DNA from 3 places in the Promicromonospora sp. NPDC060271 genome. Region 2 is predicted to be linked to each of the others. Evidence: riboswitches for the same ligand, from Rfam matches in the RefSeq annotation. Region 2 holds a riboswitch; each other region holds the start of a gene.
The links. Region 2 has a riboswitch for cyclic di-AMP ahead of ACFWE2_RS10070 (C40 family peptidase). Riboswitches for the same ligand answer to the same signal wherever they lie in the genome.
Positions count from the first base shown of each region.

Region 1: another riboswitch for cyclic di-AMP. It lies ahead of ACFWE2_RS15780 (C40 family peptidase); the one in region 2 lies ahead of ACFWE2_RS10070 (C40 family peptidase).
Region 3: another riboswitch for cyclic di-AMP. It lies ahead of ACFWE2_RS11515 (C40 family peptidase); the one in region 2 lies ahead of ACFWE2_RS10070 (C40 family peptidase).

Region 1 covers NZ_JBHXBG010000097.1:1,900-6,365, reverse strand. Annotated here, with positions in the region: gene ACFWE2_RS15790 (GNAT family N-acetyltransferase) at 74-511, opposite strand; gene ACFWE2_RS15785 (phytoene desaturase family protein) at 584-2,179, opposite strand; cyclic di-AMP (ydaO/yuaA leader) riboswitch at 2,335-2,484, shown strand; gene ACFWE2_RS15780 (C40 family peptidase) at 2,488-3,387, shown strand; gene ACFWE2_RS15775 (phosphoglycerate dehydrogenase) at 3,491-4,466, shown strand, end outside.
Region 2 covers NZ_JBHXBG010000049.1:9,260-13,725, forward strand. Annotated here, with positions in the region: gene ACFWE2_RS10060 (serine hydrolase) at 1-621, opposite strand, end outside; gene ACFWE2_RS10065 (FAD-binding oxidoreductase) at 962-2,308, shown strand; cyclic di-AMP (ydaO/yuaA leader) riboswitch at 2,462-2,614, shown strand; gene ACFWE2_RS10070 (C40 family peptidase) at 2,614-3,369, shown strand; gene ACFWE2_RS10075 (purine-cytosine permease family protein) at 3,560-4,466, shown strand, end outside.
Region 3 covers NZ_JBHXBG010000061.1:4,308-8,773, forward strand. Annotated here, with positions in the region: gene ACFWE2_RS11505 (GlsB/YeaQ/YmgE family stress response membrane protein) at 1-58, shown strand, start outside; gene ACFWE2_RS11510 (hypothetical protein) at 55-999, shown strand; gene ACFWE2_RS11515 (C40 family peptidase) at 1,106-1,795, opposite strand; cyclic di-AMP (ydaO/yuaA leader) riboswitch at 1,843-2,036, opposite strand; gene ACFWE2_RS11520 (hypothetical protein) at 2,202-3,095, shown strand; gene ACFWE2_RS11525 (S8 family serine peptidase) at 3,239-4,300, shown strand; gene ACFWE2_RS11530 (C40 family peptidase) at 4,413-4,466, opposite strand, start outside.

The sequences.
Region 1 (4,466 bases), on a different contig from region 2:
GTCAATCGACCATGCGGTTACTGCCAAACCTGGGCCCTTCCTGGCAGCAACCGCATGGTCACCCGGGAAAGCGTCAGAGGCGCTTGTCGAACTTCTTCGAGAGCTGCTCGTAGCCCAGGCGCTCGTAGAAGGCGTGCGCGCCCGTGCGGCGAAAGGACGACGAGACGGTGGCCCGGACGGCGCCCGCGGCCCTCGCCCATTCCTCGAAGGCCGCGACGAGAGCGCGCCCTGCCCCGGTGCCACGGTTCGACTCGGCGACGACGAGGGCGGTGAGCTGGGCCACCGGCGCATCGAGCTCGTAGGCCCAGCGGACGTGACCCGAGGCGAACCCGACCGCTGCCTCCGCATCGGCCTCGTCCTGGTCGACCGCCAGCCAGGCCACGTCGTTCTCGCTGCCCGCGACACGGGCGAACCTGGCGGCGACGTCCTCCGCGGTGCTGGGGTAACCGAGCTGGCCGAGGAGCGGGGCGATCGCCGGGGCGTCGACGGGGAGGGCGTGTCGGATATGCACGGCCACATCCTAGGTGGCGGGCCAGCACCGGAGACCCGTCAGCCTAGGTCGCGGGCCAGCGCCGGAGACCCGTCAGCCGACGTCGCTCCCGAGGACCGCCATGGCCGCCGCTCGGCCCGGGATACCGCTCACGCCGCCGCCGCGGCGGGCTCCGGCGGCTGCCAGGAGAACCCGGGGGTGCTCCGTCGCGACGCCCCAGCGGCCGGACTCGTCGCCGGCGTCCGGCTCGGCGAACGGCCAGCTGAGGTCGCGGTGGAAGATGTGCCCGCCCGGCAGCCCGATGTCACGCTCCAGGTCGACGGGGGTGCGCACCTCGAGGCAGGGGGCGCCGTCGGCGTCGCGGGCGAGCACGTCCTCGATCGGCTCGGCCAGCACGGAGTCGAGGGAGGCGAGCGTGGCCCGGAGTGCCTGGTCACGGGCGGCGTCGGGTTCGGCGCGGAAGAGCCGTGCCGGCATGTGCAGCCCGAACAGCGTGATGGTCTGCGCGTCCGTCGCGGCGAGCTCCGGCCCGAGGATCGTCCGGTCGGTGAGCGTGTGGCAGTAGATCTCGCTGGGCGGCAGGTCGGGGATGCGCCCGGCGGCGGCCTGCGCGTGCGCTGCCTGGAGCTGGGTCAGGGACTCGTTGACGTGCAGGGTCCCGCTGAACGCCGCGACGGGGTCGACGTCGTCGCGCAGCCTGGGCAGGCGGGTGAGCAGCATGTTGACCTTGAGCTGGGCGCCCTCGGGACGGTCGGCCGACGTCGAGGGGCCGCCGCCCAGCAGCCGGTCGAGCTCCGCCGGGGCGCACGCCGCGAGCACATGGCCGGCCGTGACACCCCGGGTGCGTCCCTCTGCGTCGGTCCAGACGACCTCCGCGCCGGGTGCGCCGGGTGCTCCTGGATCGACGGCGGTGACCGTCGCCGAGGTGACTATCGTCGCGCCGGCCGCTACGGCGGCGTCGCGCAGGGCGCCCGAGACGGCGCCCATGCCACCCACCGGCACGTCCCAGTCGCCGGTCCCGTTGCCGATGACGTGGTAGAGAAAGCAGCGGTTCTGCCGCAGGGACGGCTCGTCGACGTCGGCGAACGTACCGATCAGGCCGTCGGTGGCCGCGACGCCACGGACCACGTCATCGGTGAAGGTGCGGCGCAGCACCTCTCCGAGGGGCTCCTCGAAGAGCGCCCGCCAGGCCTCCTCGCCCACGCCGTCGACCACGAGGTCCCGGACCGCCGACCGCGGGAGCAGGGGTTCGGTGAGCGTCGGCGCGAGCCGGCGGGCCACCTCGGTGGTCATGGCGTAGAAGCGGCCCCAGGACTCGAAGTCGGCGTCCGAACCGGTGAGCCGCCGGAACGAGGCGCGCGTGGCGGCGTCGTCCTGGCTGTCGACGAGCAGGCCGCCGTCGGCCACCGGTGTGTACGAGGACCAGCGGCGGCGCCTCAGCGTGACGGACAGCCCGAGCTCGTCGATCACCCGGCGAGGCAGGAGCGAGACGAGGTAGGAGTAGCGCGACAGCCGCGCGTCCACCCCGGCGAAGGGGCGGGCCGAGACGGCGGCGCCGCCCACGTGGTCCGCACGTTCGAGGACGAGGACGGACCGGCCGCCACGGGCCGCGTAGGCCGCCGCGGTCAGGCCGTTGTGACCCCCGCCCACCACCACGACGTCGTACCGGGAGCGCATCGAATCGGTCATGGTCGCCATAGTGGCATGGGGCACAGATTGCCAAGGACGTTCCATCACAGGTCGCTATGTGACCTAATCGTGACATTTGCGCGAGGGGCAGGTACGGTCGATCTCGCCTCTCCAGCAACGGGGAGGTCCAGGCCCGGACGCCGAACCCTGTCACCGGACCTTGGCAGCCAGAACCGTGACAGGGGCGGGGGAACCAAGTAAGCGGGCACGCGAGTGTCCTTGGGGTGAAGCCTCCTCATGAGGCCGGGTGAATCGCTCTCCCATCCGAACCCGACAGCTCACTTCGTAGGCGTCCGAGGAGATCACTGGTGACCGTACTCACCGACCGCACCAACGACTGGGCGGACGAACAGGCAAACCGTCCCAGCAACCGGGGCAGGCACCGCGCCGACGGCCCCGCGCTCACCCCCTTCACCGCACTGACCCAGACCGCCGCGGAGAATGCCGCCCGGACCGGCGCCATCGCGGTCGTCACGTCCGGCATGCTGGCGTCGGTCTTCACCCAGACCGCCCACACCGCGCCCGCCGAGACGCACACGCAGGCCACGCTCGCGAACGCGACACCGGTCAGCAACACCATCAGCAACACGGTCGACTCCACCGTCCGCGCCAGCCTCGCCGAGAACCTGGTGACGAAGGTCAAGGTCACCCAGGACGCCGACTTCTACGCCGAGCGCGGGCGCGTGTCCGTGACGCCGTACGCCGAGACCGAGGAAGGCATCGCCGAGGCAAAGGCCAAGGCGGAGGCCGAGGCTCGTGCCAAGGCGGAGGCCGAGGCGAAGGCGAAGGCCGAGGCCGAGGCCGCCGAAGCCGCCGCGGAGGCCGAGGCCGCCGCCGAGGCAGCGGCAGCCGCCGCGGCCGACTCGTCCGGACTGGGTCAGCAGGCCGTCAACCTCGCACTCGAGTACGTCGGTGTGCCCTACGTGTGGGGCGGAGCCTCCCCCAGCGGCTTCGACTGCTCGGGGCTCATCCAGTACGTCTACGGCCAGCTCGGCATCTCGATCCCCCACAGCTCGAGCGCCATCTCGACCATCGGGTACCAGGTCTCCGCCGCCTCGGCGCAGCCGGGTGACATCGTGTGGACGCCGGGCCACGTCGCCCTCTACGCGGGCGGCGGCATGGTCGTCGAGGCCCAGCAGGAGGGCACCCCCGTGCAGTACGGCGAGATGTGGCAGAACAACCCGGTGTTCATCCGCGTGACGGGCTGACCCCCCACGCCGAACCACACTGCGGACCGCGAGGTGTGTCGCGCCAGCCCTGGGCGCGACACACCTCGTTCTCGTCCGGGGCTCGTCCGGTAACGTCCCGGGCGTGAAGATCCTCGTACCGGACGTGCCCTTCGACCTCGACTTCCCGTCCCTGCTGCCCGACGGCGGGGCCTCCTTCGCGCCGGGCGGCATCGACACCGTCGCCGGCTACGCGATGAACGAGCCGGTCCCCGAGGAACACACCGACGCGGAGATGCTGGTCACCTGGTCCAGCCCGCCCAAGATCCTCGCCGACGCCGCCCGCCGGCTCCCCCGGCTGCGCTGGGTGCAGACCCTCTCCGCGGGGCCCGACGTCGCGCTGCGCGCCGGGTTCGGGCCCGACGTCGTCATCTCCTCCGGCCAGTCCCTGCACGACGACACGGTCACCGAGCACACCCTGGCGCTGGTCCTTGCGACGGTGCGCCGCATCGACGTCTCCCTCGCGGCGCAGCGGGAGCACCACTGGGCCAAGGAGATCGCGTTCGCGCAGGCCGACCCGGTCACCGGCCGCGAGTACACGCTCGACGGCGCACGCGTGACGATCTGGGGTTTCGGGTCGATCGCCCTGCGGCTGGCCCCGCTGCTGACCGCGCTCGGCGCACGGGTGACCGGCGTCGCGTCGCGTGCGGGCGAACGTTCCGGGTATCCGGTGGTGGGGCCGGACGGCCTGGACGCCCTGCTCGCCGAGACCGACCTGCTCGTCTCGCTGCTGCCCGCGATCCCCGCCACGCGGCACGCCCTCGACGCCCGCGTGCTCGGCCTGCTGCCGCCGTCGGCCCGGTTCGTGAACGTCGGCCGAGGTGCGACGGTGGACGAGGAAGCGCTCGCCGACGCACTGCGGTCCGGGCGGCTCGCGGGAGCGGCGCTCGACGTCATGGAGACGGAGCCCCTGCCGGAGGACTCCCCGCTCTGGGACCTCCCGAACCTGATCCTCACGCCGCACGTGGCAGGAGGCCGGCCGCGCGGCGCCGCTCGCTTCCTCGCGGACCAGCTCACGGCCTGGCGCACGGGCGCGGAACTCCGCAACGTAGCCACGAGGT
Region 2 (4,466 bases):
CTCCGGTGGGTCCTGCGCCAGCTCGTCCCGGAGCACCGGCGAGACGGAGCCCGAGCCGATGAGGCCACCGAGCCGCTCCTCGAAGCCCGCGGTGTGCGTGAGCAGGTGGCGCATGGTGATCGGCCCGTCGAAGGACCGCGGGACGTCGAAGTCGAGGTACTCCGCGATATCGGTGTCGAGGTCGACGTCGCCGCTCTCGACGAGCTGCATCGCGGCGGTGGCGGTGAACAGCTTGGAGACCGAACCGGGGCGGAACAGCGTGCTCTCCGGGTCGACCGGGACCGCCTCACCGCTCGTCGTACCCGTGTCGGCGTAGCCGTAACCGCGGGTGGTGACGACCTTGCCGTCGTCGACCACCGTGACGACGCCGCCCGCGATGCCCGCGTTCTCCAGCGCGGAGGGCAGCAGACCGTCGAGCCAGGCATCGACGTCCGACCGCGTGAGCGGGTGCTCGCCCGGCGGGGCGGAGACGGGCGGGGGCGGCGTCGGTTCGGCGGCGCTCGCGGCGGACGCCGGGACGCCGGCGGCGACGGTGATCGCGAGCGCCCCCACGGCGGCGAGCGCCGCCAGGGTGCGCACGCGGCCGGGCCGCCGGGTGGGTGGTTCATGGGACGGGAACATCGTCGCGCTCCTCGCGTTCGGCGGGTGTTCGGGCTGGTCCGGAGGGCTTTCTTCCGGACGACACCAGCCTGTCGGGCGGGCGGCGGCGGCACATCGCCCGCTGGCACGCACTTGGCTTACGACCTTTGGTGGAGGCGGGCTCCGTCCGACGTCGATGACCATGCACCTGCTGCCGGACCACGGCCTGTTGTGGCAGCAGGTGCATGGTCGATCTGTGGGCAGGCTCCCCCGGACGACGCACGGGCGTGACGGGCGTCACACCGCGCGCTGTCACATCTTCCGGGGCCGGGGAGTCTCCTCCACATCGGGTGCACCGAGCACCCCCTGTGGAAGGAACACCATGACCTCAGCGATCGAGAACCTCCGCCGCGACTTCGGCGGCGACGTCATCGAGCCGGGCGCGGCCGAGTACGAGGCGGTGAGCCGCGCGAAGCTGGTCGCGGGCAGCCCGGCCTTCGTCCTGCGCCCCAAGACGGTCGGTGACGTGCAGACGGCGGTCCGGTTCGCCGTCGGATCCGGGCTGACGCTCTCCGTGCGCGGCGGCGGCCACAGCTTTCCAGGCTTCGGCACCAACGACGGCGGCATCGTGATCGACCTGAGCGCTCTCGCCGACGTCGAGGTGATCGACGCGGACCGCCATCTCGTCCGGGTCGGCGGCGGCGCGACCTGGGGCCAGGTGGCCGAGGCGCTGGCGCCGCACGGCCTCGCGATCTCCTCCGGTGACACCAGGAGCGTCGGGGTCGGCGGGCTGACCCTGAGCGGTGGCATCGGCTGGAAGGTCCGCAAGCACGGCCTGACCCTCGACCACCTGGCGGCCGCGCAGCTCGTCACCGCCGACGGCGCGGTCGTGCCCGCGAGCGCGGAGGAGAACCCCGAGCTGTTCTGGGCGATCCGCGGGGGCGGCGGCAATCTCGGCGTCGTGACCTCCTTCGAGTTCGTGGCCCACCCGACGACGGAGGTCTTCTTCGGCAAGATCACGTTCCCCGCCGCTGAGACCGCCGTCGTGCTCCAGGGCTGGGCGGACCACCTCCGCACGGCGCCCGACGAGCTGACCTCCATCGCGAACCTGGCCAACCCGTTCGCGGGCGGCCCTGAGGCACCGCTCGAGATCCACGTGGCGTTCGACGGCGACGACCCGGAGCTCGCGGCCGGCGCGCTCGACCCGATCCGCCGGCTCGGGACGGTGCTGGAGGACGACGTCGCTCCGCACGCCTACGCCGACATCCTCGTGGAGGGCGCCGCACTGCCGCCGGGTCTCGAGCTGCTGGGCCACAGCGGCTTCGTCGAGCGGGAGTCGGTGTCCGACGCGCTGCGGATCCTCGCCGAGGTCGGGACGTCGGCGGGTGCGCCGTCGATAGCGATCCGCAGCGTGGGCGGTGCGGTGTCACGGGTCCCGGCCGATGCGACGGCGTACGCGCACCGCGGGGCGGAGCTGCTGGTCGCGACGGTGGCCGGCGGCCCGAAGCCGGTGGTCGAGGCCGCCCGTCCTGGCCTCGCCGCGATCTGGGCCAGGCTCGCCCCGCACGTCAACGGTGCGTACTCGAACTTCCTCGGGACGACCACGGCGGACGACGTCGCGGCGGTCTATCCGGCGGCGACCTACGAGCGACTTGCGGCAATCAAGCGGCAGTACGACCCGAGCAACCTGTTCGCCCGGAATCACAACGTTCCGCCCGCGGCGGAGTGACCTACCTCATAGGGACAATTCGGGTCAAGTAGGACGCGAACTACCCCGTCAGCCGTGATGCGATTGTGACTTTGCGGCCGACCGGGGTTAGCGTCACTCCGGTTCGCGGGAAGTCCGCGGGCACTCGAGGCGGGCGCCGAGCCCTGTCACCGCCCCGAGACTGCACAGAACACGGACAGGGACGGGGGAACCACGTAAGCGGGCACCGACGGTGTCCTTGGGGTGAAGCCGCACGAGCAGTACGCGGCCGGGTCATTCTCCGATCCGAATCCGACAGCTCACCTCGTAGGCGTCAGGAGAAGCTCTTGAGTACTCGCACGCCTGGGCGCCACCGTGCTGCCCGCAGACCGATCACCCCGCTGACTCCCCTCTCCCGTGCCGCGGCGCGGGGCATCTCGGGTGCCGCCCGCCGCGGCGCGCTCGTCGTCGCCGGTTCCGGCCTGGCCGTCTCCCTGCTCAGCGCTCCCGCGGACGCCGCGCCCGTTGCCGACAACAGCCCGTCCACCGCCGAGCTGGACATCCTGAACAAGACGTCGCAGGGCTCGGTCGCCGGGGCCGCGGTCGTCGAGGCAGTGAACACCGCGCCCGCCGTGCAGGTGGCCGCCGACAGCAAGTTCACGCTGGAGACGGGCACCATCAAGGTGACACCCGCCCCCGAGCCCGAGCCGGAGCCGGTCGTCGAGGAGGTCGTCGAGACCGCCGCGGCCGTCCAGGAGACCGTCCCGGCCGCCGCCAACGACATCGTCTCCATCGCCCGGCAGTACATCGGTGTGCCGTACGTCTGGGCAGGCTCGACGCCCGCCGGCTTCGACTGCTCCGGGTTCACCTCGTACGTCTACGCCCAGGTCGGCATCGACCTGCCGCGCACCTCCTCGGAGCAGCGCTACGCGGGCACCGTGGTGTCCGCGGCCGAGGCGCAGCCCGGTGACCTCATCTGGACCCCCGGCCACATCGCCATCTACGCGGGCAACGGCATGCAGATCGAGGCGCCGGTTCCCGGCCAGACCGTGCACGAGTCGCAGATCTGGCAGGACAGCCCGACCTTCATCCGCGTCGGCTGAGGCTGAGCCGGAGGCGCAGCGCATGGTGCGGGCCGAGGAACGAGGCACGCGCCCGTAGCGGAGCCACAGGCTCAGGCGACGTGAGCAGAGCCTGAGCCGGAGCCCCGCACCACCCGCCGCATCACGAGGACCCGCACCGACACGGTGCGGGTCCTCGTGCGTGTCAGAGGCAGGTGGCAGGATCGCCACCATGAGCGTCCCCACGGCGGTCGAGACCAACGCCCTCAACACCATCGACGAGTCCGAGCGGCGCGGCTCGCCACGCAACCTGTTCTGGCCCTGGTTCGGGGCCAACGTGTCCGTGCTCGGGCTCGGTTACGGCTCCTACCTGCTCGGCTTCGGTGTCTCGTTCTGGCAGGCGACGGTGGTCGGCGCCGTCGGCATCGTCGTGTCGTTCCTCTTCTGCGGGTTCATCTCGCTGGCCGGCAAGCGCGGTTCGGCGCCCACCATGGTGCTGTCCCGCGCGGCGTTCGGGGTGCGCGGCAACAAGCTGCCCTCCCTGCTGTCGTGGATCCTCACCGTCGGCTGGGAGACGGTGCTCGTGGCCCTGGCCACGCTCGCGACCTCGACCGTGCTGGGGGCGCTCGGCTGGGGCGGCGGAACCGTCACCAAGATCGTTGCCCTCGTGGTCGTGGCGGGCATCGTGGTGGCCGCCGGCGTCTTCGGGTTCGACCTCGTGATGCGGCTGCAGGTCGTCATCACCGTCCTGACCGCCGTGCTCACCGTCGTCTACATCATCCTGGTGGCCGACCACGTCGACTGGGCCACCGTCGCCGCGCTCCCCGCGGGCGGCGCGCCACAGGTGATCGGCGGTCTGGTGTTCATGATGACCGGGTTCGGCCTGGGCTGGGTCAACATGGCCGCCGACTACTCGCGCTACCTGCCCCGCTCCGCCTCCGGCCCGCGGATCGTCGGCTGGACCACCCTGGGCGCCTCGCTGGCCCCCGTGGTGCTGCTCGTCTTCGGCCTGCTGCTCGCGGGCTCCGACCCCGACCTGAACGCGGCGATCGGCGCCGACCCGATCGGCGCCCTGTCCACGCTCCTGCCCACGTGGTTCCTCGTCCCGTTCGTCGTGGTCGCCCTGGCCGGGCTGATCG
Region 3 (4,466 bases), on a different contig from region 2:
CGCGATCATCGTGATCCTGATCGTCCAGGCGATCTTCGGCCGCCGCAAGACCGCTTGATCGCAGCACACCGCGGCCGCGTCGCCATCCTCGTCGTTCTGACGTGGGTGGTCGGCGCGGCCGCGGTCGCGTGTACGGGCGGCGCCGCGCCGTCGTCCGCCAACGGTCCGGTACCCGACGACGTCGCCGCCCACCTCAGCGTCGAGGTGGCGCAGGGCCGCGAGCAGTACGCGAAGCGGGAGATCCGGCTCGAGGTCACCAACGACTCCGACGAGACGATGACGCTCCTCTCGGGGGCCTTGCGGACCGCGCAGTTCGGGCCGTCACGCCCCGCCAAGGAGGGACGCACCCTCGTCCTGCGGCCCGGTGCCACGCGCGCCGTCTACGTGGGGCTTGGCGAGGCCAGGTGCGCGGACCCGGAGACGGCGGACGGCGGTGCCGCGGCGGCCGCTGCGCCGTCCGCCACGATCACGCTGGCCCTCGGTGAGGGTGACGACCTGGGTCCGGCGACAGACATCCCCGTCGACGAGGTGAGCGATCCCGTGGGACATCTCGCCCGGAACCACGCGTTGGACTGCTCGGCAGCGGCGGTAGCGGCGGGTGCCGACCTCACCGTTGATCCCGACGTCCCCGTCGAGACCCGCGACGGAGAGCTGACCGCCCTGGTCACGCTGCGGATCGAGCCGGTCGACGGCGGTCCGGAGGTCGTCCTCGACCGGATCGCCGGGACGACCCTGATGAGCAACGCGGACCCGGGTGGCGACGCCTCGGGCTGGGTCGGCCGGGACCTGGCGGGACAAGGGTCCGGCGAGGTGGTCCTCGCCGTGGTTCCCGCCCGCTGCGACGTCCATGCGGTGGCCGAGGACAAGCGGGGCACGTTCCTGCCGGTGTCCGCGCGGGTCGACGGCGTCAGGCAGGAGCCGGTCTACGTGCCGATGCCCGACACCGCGCGCTCCGACTTCTACTCCTTCGTCGCGGACTACTGCGACTGGCCGGAGTAGCGACTCCGGACACGCGAGAGGCGCCGCCTCCGGCGTCGGGCGGAAACCCGGCGCGGGAGCGACGCCTCGCGATGTGCTGTGGTCGATGCGCTGCGGTAGCTCAGCTTCAGACGACGCGGATGAACGTCGGGCTGTTCTGCCACATCTCGGTGTAGCGCACCGGCATGCCGGCTGCCCACGCCTCGATGATCATGCCGTCGCCCGCGTACAGGGCGACGTGGCCGGGCGTCCAGACGATGTCGCCGGGCTCCGGGTAGGTGACCTGGTAGCCGGAACCGAGCATCGCGCTCGAGGAGTGCGGCAGGTTCACACCGAGCTGGGCGTACACGTACTGGATGAGGCCCGAGCAGTCCATGCCCTCGGCCGGCGAGTTACCGCCCAGCACGTACGTGATGCCGAGGTAGTTGAAAGCGACGTTGATGGCCTGCTCGCCGAGCGGGACCGGGTCCGGCGCGTCGACCGAGACCACGGCGGGGCCGTCGCCCTTCTTGCCGTCGGCGCCCGAGGAGGTGCCGAGTGCTTCCATCTCGATCGGCATCTTCGCGTCGGACGGGACGGTCACGGTCGGGGCCGCGGCGACCGCCTGCTTGGCCACGGCGGTGAGGGAGCGCAGGTCGACCGTGTTCAGCTTGGCGGACTTCACGTCGGTCTTCAGATCCATGGCGGGGGCCGCGTGGGCCGTCGTCGCGATGGTCGAGATCAGGACGCCACCGGCTGCTGCGGCGATGGCTCCTCGGCGGGCTACGGTGCCCGCGTTCTCCGTGGCGGTACGAGCAAGAATAGTCAGCGGTGTCATGGCCGGACGGCTGTCACGATGCCGTCCGCGGAGGGAGTTCGTCACCTGAATGTCTCCTGTACCGCCTGCGAGGTCAGCTGTCGGGTTCGGGTAGGAGTACCCGGCCGCACGGCTACTGGGGGGTTCCGTCCGGCTTCACCCCGAGGGCGACGATGGTGCTGTCGCCCGGGAAGGTGGGTCCCCCGCTCCTGTCTCGAACGTCTGGTCATGAACCGGTGACAGGATTCGGCGTCCGGCTCACGGCCTCACCGATGTGGTGGGGCAGAAGTCAAAGTACACACCTTCCCCAGAAAAGTCACGATCGGGTTACGCATTCCGGTCTCACCTGTCGAAGGCGCAGATTTGCGCCGTTCCGGTCTTCATGGGCTATGACCGACATCACATACATCGGCTACCGTTCGGCGGCATGGGTGAAAGCGCATATCGCGTCTCCGCCTGGTGGGTGCTTCCCATCAGTACCGTCGTCTGGTGGGTATGCGGGTTCCTGCCCTGGCTCCTGCAGGCGTTGTACGAGGTCATGGGTCTTGCTGAGGCCTCGTCAGTGCGCTCCACCGGATTCCTGCCGCTCCCGTTCACCGCCGACGACGCGGTGGTCGGCCTGGTCGTCATGGCGCTGATCGGTGGCCTTCTCGGCGGCCTCACGGCGGGCATCCCGGCCTCGGCCAGGGCGGGCGCGGCCGCCGCGACGGCGGGCACCCTGCTCGCCATGTCCGCGGCGGGCGGCGCCTCGTGCCTGCTCGCGATCCGCGGCAGCGCTCCCGGTGACGCCGCGCCGCTCGGGATGCTCGTCGTCACCGTCGCCGCCGGAGTCGTAGGGCTCGCGGCCGGCCTCCTGGTGGCCCTTGGCCCGGCCGTCCTGCGTGGGCCTGCCCTGGCCCTGCCGGTCGTGCTCCTGGACGGCTGGCTGTGGGGTCTGGTGCCGGGCAACCTGGTGTCGCCCACCGGGACGTGGTGGATCTTCGCGGTGGCGCTCGGGATCGCGTTCGGCCTGGCGGTGGACAGCCGGCCGCTCGAGCTTCTCGGCTGGCTGCCGACCGCGGGCATCGTCTGGGTGCTGCAGGCGGCCGGGCCGGCTCTCCTGGCCGTGCAGGAGAACATCTGGCCGGGCTCCGCGCTCACGGAGAACCCGCTGTCGGCAGCGGCGATCGTGGCGCACGAGCTCGCCTCGGCGGCCATGGCGCCCGACACGCACCAGCTCGGCGCGTGGGTGGTCGCCCTGCTGCTCGGTGCGGCGATCGCAGCGCTCCGGCTCTCCCGGGAGGCGGCGGACGAGAGCGAGCTCTCCGAGGCCTGGGCCTGACCGGCAGTTGGCGCCCCTGCTGATTGCGATCGTGTAAATTTCACCCGCCGTGCGCTCCCGGCCCTGTTCGACGCGTGTCCGGTCCCCATAGTTTTGTCCTGGTTCGTGAGTATTCGGCTCGCGAGCGGACACAGGGGGCACACATGAACAGGAAGTCATTCGCCGCCGCCACCACCTCCGCGGCACTCGCCGTTGCGGTGCTCGTCGCTGTGGCGCCCGGGGCACAGGCCGCCACCGACGACCCCCTCCGGGACAAGCAGTGGGGCCTGGACCAGATCAACGCCGAGGCCGCCTGGTCGGCCGGCACGGGTGAGGGCGCGGTGGTGGCCGTCGTCGACACGGGTGTCGACTTCGACCAGCCGGACCTGGCCGGCCAGCTCCTGCCTGGTGCCACCTTCACCGGCTGCGCGGACGTCCGTCCGTGCGGCGAGGGGGACTTCAGGGGTCCCGACGGTCAGAACGACGGGGACGAGCACGGCACGCACGTGGCAGGCATCGTCGCCGCCGCAGCCGACAACGGTGTAGGCGTCGCGGGCGTGGCGCCCGGCGCCAAGGTGCTGCCGGTCAAGGTCCTCGAAGCCGGCACGGGCTCGTCGCAGGACATCGCGGACGGGATCCGGTGGGCCGCCGACAACGGCGCCGACGTCATCAACCTCTCCCTCGGCTCGGCCCCGGGCGGGCAGCTGCTGACGATCATCGGCCTCGACACGCTGATGCGCGACGCCATCGCGTACGCCCGGGAGCTGGGGGTGCTGACGGTCGCGGCGGCAGGCAACTCGTCGACGCCGCTGTGCAGCGACCCGGCCTTCACCAGCTCGGCCATCTGCGTGGGGGCAACGGACTCGGCCCGCCTCCACGCCTACTACTCCGAGCTCCCGATCAAGCTCGATTTGAAGAGCGTCTCGGCGCCCGGCGGTGCGGGCGGGCTGAACGGCTGCGACGGCGACGTCTGGTCGACGGTGCCCGTCGGTACGGGCTCGGACACGTGCGCGGGCGGCAGCTACGACGCCTACGCGGGCACGTCGATGGCGACGCCCCACGTGGCAGGCGTCGCGGCGCTGCTCTACGGCCAGGGCCGGACGATGGCAGAGGTCGAGAACGCGATCCTCGGCACGGCTCGCGACCCGCTCCTCGGCCTTGTCGGTGTGTGGACACCGCTGTACGGGTACGGCATCGTCGACGCGGCCGCGGCGGTCGCGTACTGACCCCCGCCGAAGTAGAACCAGGGCGAAGTAGAACCGCAGCCGAGCTGCGGTTCTACTTCGCTGCGGTTCTATCTCGCCACGGTTCTGTCTCGGCGTGGTGGGCCGGATCGGGTCAGTAGGGGCGGATGTAGACCGCGTAGTCCTGCCACTGGGCCGTGTGGCGCAC